Regions from separate parts of the Paenibacillus rhizoryzae genome, predicted to be linked through region 1. Evidence: predicted binding sites of a transcription regulator. Region 1 holds the regulator's gene; each other region holds the start of a gene.
What was found. The regulator LexA, encoded in region 1, represses DNA repair genes until DNA is damaged. The targets are predictions, from matches to a motif close to CGAACATATGTTCG.

Region 1 (3,279 bases):
TCCATAATATGCTTTCTGGAAACCCCGACGCCGTTTGGATGATTCTCGGTCGCGAATCTCACTTTCGTGGCGAGAACAACTTCGGAGCGTCTGTCTTTAATCGCCTTACCTACAATCTCTTCCGAACGCCCGGATACATATACGTTCGCTGTATCGAGGAAATTGCCGCCTTTCTCGAAGAAACGATTCATCATCTCTATCGAATCCGTCTCGCTCGTTGTGTTACCGAACGTCATCGTACCTAAACAAAGCTCCGAAACAGCTAAACCGCTGCGGCCCAGTAAACGATATTGCATGCTACATGTCCTCCTTCGAATAGACTGCTGCTAATGCTTGATCGTACCTTCCCCGTCCTCTTCGTCTTCCACATATTTAATGGTATCGAGTTGATTACGGAAGTTTTTCTTGAAATTCTCAAGATATAAACGGCGAAGCTCGTCGCGTTCGACCAGTTCCTCCGGTGATAACCCTACTGTTTTGTTCTTTCGGGAGAGTTCATTAATACGGGCGATGATCTTTTCCATTTCCATTATGCTCCTTTCCTGATTCGGCCAACATGTCATTCTTTACTTTGACATTTTTAATTGCCCATTGTCAAGGCGAAATGGCCCTATCTGGGGCTTGAATCGACCTGTCTTGGCCGTGCTTTATCCGCATCTGGTTCGCCTTATTATTACGTTATGCCGCTAGAAATGAAAAAAGCCTGAGCAGTGAAGACTCAGACTTGTGAATGCGGATCCACTCGGATCGTAATGTAAGGATGTACTCCTACTATAAGAAGCTGAAACCGTGCATCTATTTATTCAACGGGTATAATCAAGGATTGTCCGGCTTGCAGCGAACTAGAGGTCAAGTTGTTTCGTTGTTTTAAGTTGAATACAACATGGCGAATATCTTCACCTTCTTTCCGAATACTGCTTGCGATGTTCCATAGCGTGTCACCGGACCCAACAACGACGATCTGCTCCGAAGCTGTAGGTGCTGCCGGATGTTCGCTGTTCGCTTGGCTTGTCATCAGTGACAGTCCTGTGAAGAGCAGTACGAAGAACAGTGTTGCTGCAGCAAGTCTCATTAATAAGCGTTCTGTTCTTCTATCTTGCCAAGTGCGCTTCACAGCGCGACTATTGCGAGTTTCACCTTTATAATTAGAAGAGTAAGTGGACATCGTTGTCATCATTCTCCAGCACCCCAAACGTTTGTTCTATTTGTTAAACTTAGAATAACACGAACATTTGTTTGTGGTCAAGCGTTTTTGGAACATTTGTTCGTAAAAATATGCGAACCTGTGTTTCTCGAACTTATGTTTGTACGAACTCCGGTTCTGTGCTATAATTTGACACAAATGAAACTTTGGAGTGATTCCGGTGTCGAAACTTTCAAACCGCCAGCAGGCGATACTAGAATTCATTAAGACGGAAGTACGCGAGAAAGGCTATCCGCCTTCCGTTCGTGAGATCGGTGAAGCGGTCGGACTCGCTTCCAGCTCAACTGTCCACGGCCATCTTGATCGCCTGGAGAAGAAAGGCCTTATTCGCCGCGATCCAACCAAACCTCGCGCAATCGAGATTTTGGACGGCGAAGACAACGAGATTCCATTCCCGCTTTCCATCGCGAAGGTTCCTGTAGTAGGTAAGGTAACTGCCGGTGTACCGATTACGGCAACAGAGAATATCGAGGATTACTTCCCCCTTCCGGCTGACAGAGTCGGCGACCACAACGTCTTTATTCTTAACGTCGTTGGAGAAAGTATGATCGAAGCAGGCATTCATAACGGCGATTACGTCATTGTCCGCCAACAGCAAACCGCTTCGAACGGCGATATCGTCGTTGCAATGACAGAAGAAGACGAAGCTACTGTGAAGACCTTCTATAAAGAAAAGGATCATATCCGTCTTCAACCGGAGAACTCGACGATGGAACCGATCCGTCTGCGTAACGTCTCCATTCTAGGTAAAGTCATCGGACTTTTCCGCGACATCCACTAATACACGCATCAAAGGGGCATTTCCTTATCGCTGCAGCAGCGATCGGAAATGCCCCTTTTCTGTCTGCCCCGCGCAGATGTGCCTCCGTTATGTCAGCTAACCTACAATTCTCGGAACAACAACTGACGATAAGTGAATTTACTGCTCTTGTACTTGAAGTTTAAAGCAATGCCCGAGAAATCAATTTGAATGGATTTCAGCGCATATGCCGTTACTTTTTGTCGAATCAAATTGGATAATCGAGTTCGATTCTTATTGTTCACAGCTGCGGCTACCGCTGCAGCGTATGTTGAAGAAGATAAAAGCGCTCTGTAGAAAGGCAAGACCGCTCTAGCAATAGCGCGATGAATCGGAGTGGAGAACGTAAATTGGGTCGACCCCGGTGGTATCGTCGTGCCGGCGGAATATAGCAGGATCGGTTCCGGAAACTTGAAATCAAAGAAATAGCCAATGCCGTTTGTAGAGAAACCGTCCAAATCAGCAGATGGCACCACGGATTTAAACAATGCCGATAAAGTATCTAAGTCCGCGCCTCTTATAGCCTTCGACCACTTCAACGCATAGGAATAGCTCTGTACAATTTTCTTAAAGAATGGCACCATCGTTGCTGCTACGTGTTTTAATATCGCCCCGGTAAGACGAAACGGTTGCTCCTCTTTTGTCGCTGCTTTCTTCCTCACATAGGCTCCTCCTTCATGAATGGCTATTGTGGCATACTATGCGAAAGCAGAGGTACAAGTGCGGACACACTTCCTCCCATAGACGCAAAAAAACCCTCAACGCCGGATGGCATCAAGGGTTTCGTCGGTTCTAGTAGAGCGTCAAGTACTGATCGCGTTCCCACTCGTGGATTTGCGTACGGTACATGTCCCACTCGATTTCTTTAAGCTCATAGAAGTGAGCAAGCGCGTGATCGCCAAGCGCTTCACAAATGACTTCGCTGCGAAGCAGCTCTGTCAATGCTTCTTTCAAGTCATCCGGCAAGGTAGGGATGCCCTCTTCGATACGCTCCTCATCCGTCATCACGTAGATGTTACGGTCAGTCGGAGCCGGCAGCGGAGTCTTGTTGCGGATACCGTCAAGGCCTGCTTTAAGCATAACAGCAAGAGCCAGGTATGGATTAGCCGCGGGGTCTGGGCTGCGGACTTCTATCCGTGTGCTTAGACCGCGCGAGGCAGGAATACGAATCATCGGACTACGGTTACTTGCAGACCATGCTACGTAACAAGGTGCTTCATAGCCCGGAACCAGACGCTTGTACGAATTTACTGTAGGGTTAGTAATCGCTGAGAAA
Region 2 (3,279 bases), on a different contig from region 1:
TTAAATTACGCTTTGCGACTTACAGTACTAGATTCGCAAGCGATGGGGCTGATGTCTCTCTCAAAAAAATGCTGTTCCGATTAGGGTTAATCGGAACAGCATTTTTATGCAGTCACTTCTTATGGATAAGCCCGTTGAAATGTTTTTCGAGCTGGGCGATATATTTTCCTAGCCGTGTACTAATTTCAGACCTCACTAAAAACCTCATTAATGCAAATTTATGTTCATAACCTCGATAGTAAAATTTATAGTGTGCGGCATCGTCAACGCGTTCTTCCTCAATGACTTTAATTTGATTTTCCCTTAATTCTTTGCGGATCCCGGCCAAGTCTGCATGGATGGCATTTAACAGTGTGTTTGCAGCTGCCGTATAAAGTGTCTTTAAGGAGTGGTTCGACCTCTCGATCTCAAGCCGATTGTTCTCAACCACCGTCATCATGATCGGTAAAAGCACGGAGTCACGTACCATTATCAGGATCTGTTGAGGTACCTTCTGGGATGCGCCCTTATCCGGGTCGCTAAGCTCGTTGAGCTGATCACGATGCTCGGGAGAAATAAACTTTGTGCCCCAACGGCCATTCCCCTCGAGAAATTTGCTCATTTATAGTGCCCTCCAATTTTTTGAGCTCGCTCGCGCGCCTGCCCGGATTTAAGGAGCGATGCGGCGCTTAAAATGGCCGCCTCGCCGAACCGATCTTTGATTTTATCTTTGGTTGCGGCGAGTGCGTGCTGTCTAGGTAAGTCCTCAAAAAGGTCCAGTTGGTACACGCTATTGTCTGTTAGCTGGGAAAGGTCCACGGCAAGATGAGTCAGTGGATTACCGTCCCAGTGCGACATAAACAGCTTGTGTGCAGCTGCCAGTATGTGATGCTCTAAGCAGCTGGAACTATCCAAGGTGGTTTGGCGACTGAAGCCGCTGGATTTAACCCCGTTCGTTGTGCCCGCGCTGACCGTGACTTTGCGCCCTTTATACTTGTGGTATCGGCTTGTGCGGCATACCTCGATTACGAGCTCGAGCAGCAGCGGTTCGATGTCAGATAAGGTTTGGTAAAGCACCCAAGGCAAGGCGCGACCTCTGGTGACCGACTTCGGCTTGCCAAACGCTCCGGCTACGACAGGGCTCGGGTCAATGCCGCGCGCAGTCTGCCAGTAATAGATGGCCTTAATATCGCTCTGTTTGCCCATCCTTTGCTGCATCCGCCGTTTAAAGTCATGCAGCTCCATTCTGGCTAAATCGCCAATCGTGTTAATGCCCATGCGTATAAAGTGCACGGTCATGCGAGAGGCCACCATAAACATGCTGCTGATGGGCAGTGGCCATAACTCGGATTCGATATTTTCGTAATCCAGTGTAAAGATCCCGTCGGGCTGCTTTTTGGCGAAATTGTCCGTTGCTGTTTTCGCCAATATCTTGGTTGGCCCGCAGCCAACTCGCGTCCAAACCCCGGTTGAGAGCAGCACCTTGTTTTGCATCTGATTCGCGATATCGAGGGGAGGGCCGTAAAGCGAGACCGATCCGGTGACATCCAGAAACTGTTCATCGATCGAGAAAGGCTCAACAAGCGGTGTGAATGTCTTATATATCTCCGTAATGAGCAGGGATACGTTTATATAGGTCTGCATCCTTGGCCGGATCACGACGAGCTGGGGACACTTTCCGACAGCTTCGCCCAACCGCATGGCTGTGGAAACGCCGTAAGATTTAGCAAGCGGGCAAGCAGCTAAGACGATCCCCGATTTGCGATTTGGATCGGCACCTACCACGATGGGCTTATTCGCATGCTCAGGGTGCGAAGCCTTCTCTACCGACGCATAAAAGCTTTGACAATCCGCCAACATGATTACCCGATCTTTAGCCGACATCGCGGATCACCGGCTCATGTGCCAAAATGTTTTGAAGCTTAAATAGCCGAGGCGCGCCTGATTCCAGGCAAGTTGCTCGTACATGCGTATGTGTAACTGCGCGTATAAGGATTTGTCTTTTGGTTATCCGGTCGTTTCTGTCCTGATAAATGATAACTACGGCCATCCCGATATATTTGCTGAGATTTGATTGTAATGATGGCATTCTTATTCGCCTCCATACGAACGTTTGTTCTTTATTATACTACAAACATATGTTCGATATGCAAGGTATGTTTCTGGAATTTTTTGAAGAACCTAAAAAATGATGATTGTGTGATGATGTCAAAATTGCTGTGACAATTTTCAAAATTCATGAGGAAAAATGTCTTAATTGATGAGAAATGGATTTTAAATCATAATCGGCGTAGCTCCAATTATAACGGGGACTATCAGATATTGCCCCGTTAGCGCACTTCTTGGTGTTTCCACATGTAAGAAAACAACAAGAAATTAATCCTAATTCTAAGGTATTCGCTTACAGTTTCCGGTATCAAGCTTGGCTTGGCACTTACTGGTCAAAGTGTCACCAGTATACGTACACAAAATGAATATTTAAAATCATAAAACGGGAAAATAAATAAAGTGCTTAGAGGAGGGATGCAAAAAATGTATACCATTTTGGTACTCATTGGTGCTGCCGTATGTGTATTCTCATTGCTTAGTTCAATTTATTTTATACGTAAACAGCAGCATAATACCTTGGATAAAAATACCAGTATGACTACCGTTAAACATCCGGTAATATCCAATCCGATTGTGCTTGCGTACTTCGCACTTCCAGTTCTTATAATTTTCGGTGCGATTATATGGACACTCTTTTGGAGATAGCGGTTAAGGAGGATTTTATATGGAAAAAAGAAAATATTATGTGTCGGTTCAATCAAAATGTATTATGTATAATCAAGGCGATGCTGCCTATGAATTAGAGATTTATGCGTCTGAAGATGAAGTCGAGAAGTTAAGAAGTTTATTTGAGGAGTGGGAACGAGCCGAAGAGCATACGTATTTCCGTGCGCAGTTTCCGGGCATACCCTATCATCATGACAGTGAAAATGACGAATATGATATCGTACTAAAGGAAATTTATAAAATGATTAGCGATATTGGCACCGAAGAAACTAAGAACTTTATTGCTTCAATGGATTTACAAATGGGAGCACCTAAAGAGTTTTAAGCAGCTTATTGTCTCTTTTTACTAGACTAATCAAGGCACGAATATTGAGAACAATTAGTATGAGACTGATGAAAACCATAGCCAATATCATTGAACAACTTGAAGAGTGGTTACAGCATACACGATTTCATGGAAATCATTACAATTTGCACCTTCTTCCTTATAATCGGCTTCATCTATCGGAAGCCACCTGGCGGCTT
Region 3 (3,279 bases), 440 kb from region 1:
CTAGTGTCGATGTAGCTCCAAAGGATGCGTTCGCGTTCTTCTGGATTATGAATGAACGATGGGAAGCGTTCATACGATTCGGGTGAAATTACGTTGCCGAGGCGTAGCGATATAATCTGCATGCCAGTCCTGCGGTGAAACATATCTGCCGTCGCTTCATTCACGATCTTGGACAAGCCGTAGCTGTCTTGCGGCAGCTGCGGATGCGCCTCATCGATCGGAACATAGTGAGGACCGAACGGATGGACTGCAAAGACAATGCCGTAAGAGGATTCGCTCGATGCGATGACCGCCTTTCGAATGCCTAGACCGGCTGCCGCTTCCAGTACATTGTAGGTTGACATGACATTGTTGCGGAATGTCACCTCCGGTGAAGTCATGCCTGCTCTGGGAATTGCAGCCAGATGCACGACCGCATCGGACCCTGCAAGAGCGCCGTAAGTTTGGCCTAGATCCTCAAGGTCCACGATGAGCGTAGGGCAAAGCGATTCCACCGGTTGACGGGTATCAACGTTCAGCACATCATAGCCTTGCTCTACGAAATGACGCACCACCCAGCTTCCCAACATGCCGCTTCCACCGGTAACGACAACTTTCGTCATCAACTATCCACCTCCATCTTCTCCTGATACTGATTTCTTGCAATATTATCTGCTAGGCTGTATCGCCTAATACCGGAAATTCGGTTAGTTCGTTAAAATTTCTTCGATTCGGTTCATAATGTCTTCGCCAAGCTCAATGCCCGACGCTTTGGCGTTCTCTGACACTTGCTCCGGCCGGCTTGCTCCGATAAGTGCGCTGGCGACATTGGTTTGACGGAGAATCCAGGCAAGCGCCAGATTCCCGACAGTGATGTCGAGGTTTTGCGCAATGCCTAATTCCCTCCTGCTTCGCGAGTTGATTTCGTATTCTCTTTCCAAGAAGACTTCTTCATTCTATGATAGTTTATATATGATTTAAAGAAGTGAAATTATTTTCATTTAATTATAAATATTATACTAACTATACATTTTGATACTTATTTTTCCCTTCGTTAGTACCTCCTTTTGATGCGAATAACATACTTGTGAATGGTAAAGTTTGGCCATATCTGGATGTGGAACCTAGAAAATATCGTTTTCGAATACTAAACGGCTGTAATAGTCGAATGCTTACATTAGCCCTTGATTCAGGTGAACCTCTTAGCCAAATTGGATCGGATGCCGGATTACTGGAACAACCTAATCCAATTCGGAATCCGCTTTAATGATGTTATCGATATGAAACCATTCCCCATCAACCAGGACCTTCCTTGTATAGGGATCTATTCTATCGATAACACCAATCACGGCACAATCTTCAAACTCATGATATAGCCTTAAGTGGACTGTGTAGCGCAGTCCTAATGATGCAATCAGCACGTTCATAATTTGATCACGCTCAAAGGGGTCTAAATTAGGCTTTGGGGGGCGTCGATATCGATTTCGGAAGTTTAAACTGACTTGTTTGACCTGCCGTTCAATCAGAACTAAGTTTTCCTGATTCACTTGTTCATGCTCCATAATAATAATCACCCTTTATAAAGTGGTATCATCATTATACACGAACAAATGTTCTTGTATCCATATCTTTTTCACTAAATCATTAAAGAACGTTGTCTACCATTAATACAGCATGAAAGAAATAACGCTGCCTCCAAGGACTCCTACAATGACGATCATCCATGGAGGCAATTTCCAATATACCAACATGCCGAATAAAACAACCGCAAGCACAAAATCTTCAGTCGAAAGTATCGCCGAAGTCCAAATCGGGTTATATAATGCAGCTAGCAGAATACCAACAACGGCAGCATTAACACCTGTCAGAGCACCACGCATACTTGAGCTTTTTCTTATATGATTCCAGAACGGCAACGTTCCGACCATGAGAAGAAACGCCGGAAGAAATATGGATATTGTAGCAAGTACGGCTCCCCATACTCCCCGAATCATGGCTCCTAAGTAACTTGCAAACGTAAATAATGGACCAGGGACAGCCTGTGCCGCACCGTATCCCGCTAAAAAATCTTGTTTGCTGATCCAACCTGCAGAAACAACTTCCTTCTCTAAGAGAGGCAGTACCACATGCCCTCCTCCAAATACTAGGGAACCTGAACGATAAAAGCTATCGGCAATTGCAAGCCAAGGGTTATTTGTAAATCGGTGCAACAAAGGCAGAGCGATCAATAAACCGGCAAATAAAACTAAAGATCCCAGTGCTACCCCTCTGTTTATGGATAGATCTAATTCTGAAGCTAATGGCGCTTCTTTTTTACGATAAAGGAATAATCCAACCAAAGCTGCAAGCACGATTAGAATGACCTGGCTTAATGCCGTCGACATCAGCAGCGTAAAGGCCATTGTAATAATGGCAATACTAGCTCTGCTGCGATCCGGTGTTAACGTTTTTCCCATACTATAGACACCTTGCGCTACAATGGCGACGGCTACAATCTTCAATCCATGAATCCAACCTGTATTTCCAATGTCAAATCCTTGTACGACCAATGCAAAAAGAACGAGTGCCAGTACAGATGGAAGGGTAAACCCAAGCCAAGCTATTATTCCTCCGGCTATACCAGCTCGAATAATACCGATACCCATTCCCACTTGGCTGCTGGAAGGACCCGGTAGAAACTGGCATAATGCTACGAGTTCCGCATACGTTCTTTCGTCCATCCACTTTTTTTTTTTAACATATTCATTCTGAAAGTATACAAGGTGAGCAATTGGCCCTCCGAAAGAAGTAAGTCCTAATTTCGTCGAGACCATACCTACCTCCAGCAAAGTACGCAACTTACCTTTCGATGTGTTCGCATGCCGTGCGTTTGCTTGTTCAGTGTTCAAGCTGGTTCTCCCTTTCTTATTTACCTTCTGCAATAAACAGCTCCATGCGTTTTTTTATCGAATCGCGTACTTCACGGAACTTTGCCGTGATTTCTTCTTCTGTTCCTGTTGCTTTAGCCGGATCTTCGAAGCCCCAATGCCATCTCTGCGCTTTGTCGTTCTGAACAACCGGGCAGTTATCATTCGCATGTCCACAAAGCGTGATGATGTAATCCGCCTGCTTTAAAATTTCAGGATCAATGACATCCGATGTGTGATTAGAAATATCTATGCCGGCTTCTTTCATGGTTTGAACCGCGCGTGGGTTTAATCCGTGAGCTTCAAGTCCCGCGCTTCTTACCTCATATTTATCACTGCCAAGCGCCTTCAAAAACCCATCGGCAATTTGGCTTCTGCAAGAGTTTCCTGTGCA

Region 2: the regulator LexA is predicted to act here: its motif matches at 2,111-2,124, upstream of AC6ESO_RS12205 (DNA polymerase IV).
Region 3: the regulator LexA is predicted to act here: its motif matches at 1,583-1,596, upstream of AC6ESO_RS05115 (YolD-like family protein).

What each region holds. Positions count from the first base shown of each region.
Region 1 is NZ_JCAALT010000001.1:673,278-676,556, reverse strand. It holds gene AC6ESO_RS03005 (aldo/keto reductase) at 1-296, opposite strand, end outside; gene AC6ESO_RS03000 (DUF896 domain-containing protein) at 327-530, opposite strand; gene AC6ESO_RS02995 (LysM peptidoglycan-binding domain-containing protein) at 800-1,177, opposite strand; gene lexA (transcriptional repressor LexA) at 1,365-1,985, shown strand; gene AC6ESO_RS02985 (hypothetical protein) at 2,087-2,665, opposite strand; gene glnA (type I glutamate--ammonia ligase) at 2,796-3,279, opposite strand, start outside.
Region 2 is NZ_JCAALT010000003.1:675,301-678,579, forward strand. It holds gene AC6ESO_RS12200 (YhjD family protein) at 113-601, opposite strand; gene AC6ESO_RS12205 (DNA polymerase IV) at 598-1,863, opposite strand; gene AC6ESO_RS12210 (YgaP family membrane protein) at 2,264-2,359, shown strand; gene AC6ESO_RS12215 (hypothetical protein) at 2,753-3,079, shown strand; gene AC6ESO_RS12220 (hypothetical protein) at 3,139-3,279, shown strand, end outside.
Region 3 is NZ_JCAALT010000001.1:1,113,239-1,116,517, reverse strand. It holds gene AC6ESO_RS05130 (NAD-dependent epimerase/dehydratase family protein) at 1-602, opposite strand, end outside; partial or broken gene AC6ESO_RS05125 (aldo/keto reductase) at 687-872, opposite strand; partial or broken gene AC6ESO_RS05120 (cupredoxin domain-containing protein) at 1,028-1,222, shown strand; gene AC6ESO_RS05115 (YolD-like family protein) at 1,221-1,541, opposite strand; gene AC6ESO_RS05110 (chromate transporter) at 1,644-2,792, opposite strand; gene arsC (arsenate reductase (thioredoxin)) at 2,884-3,279, opposite strand, start outside.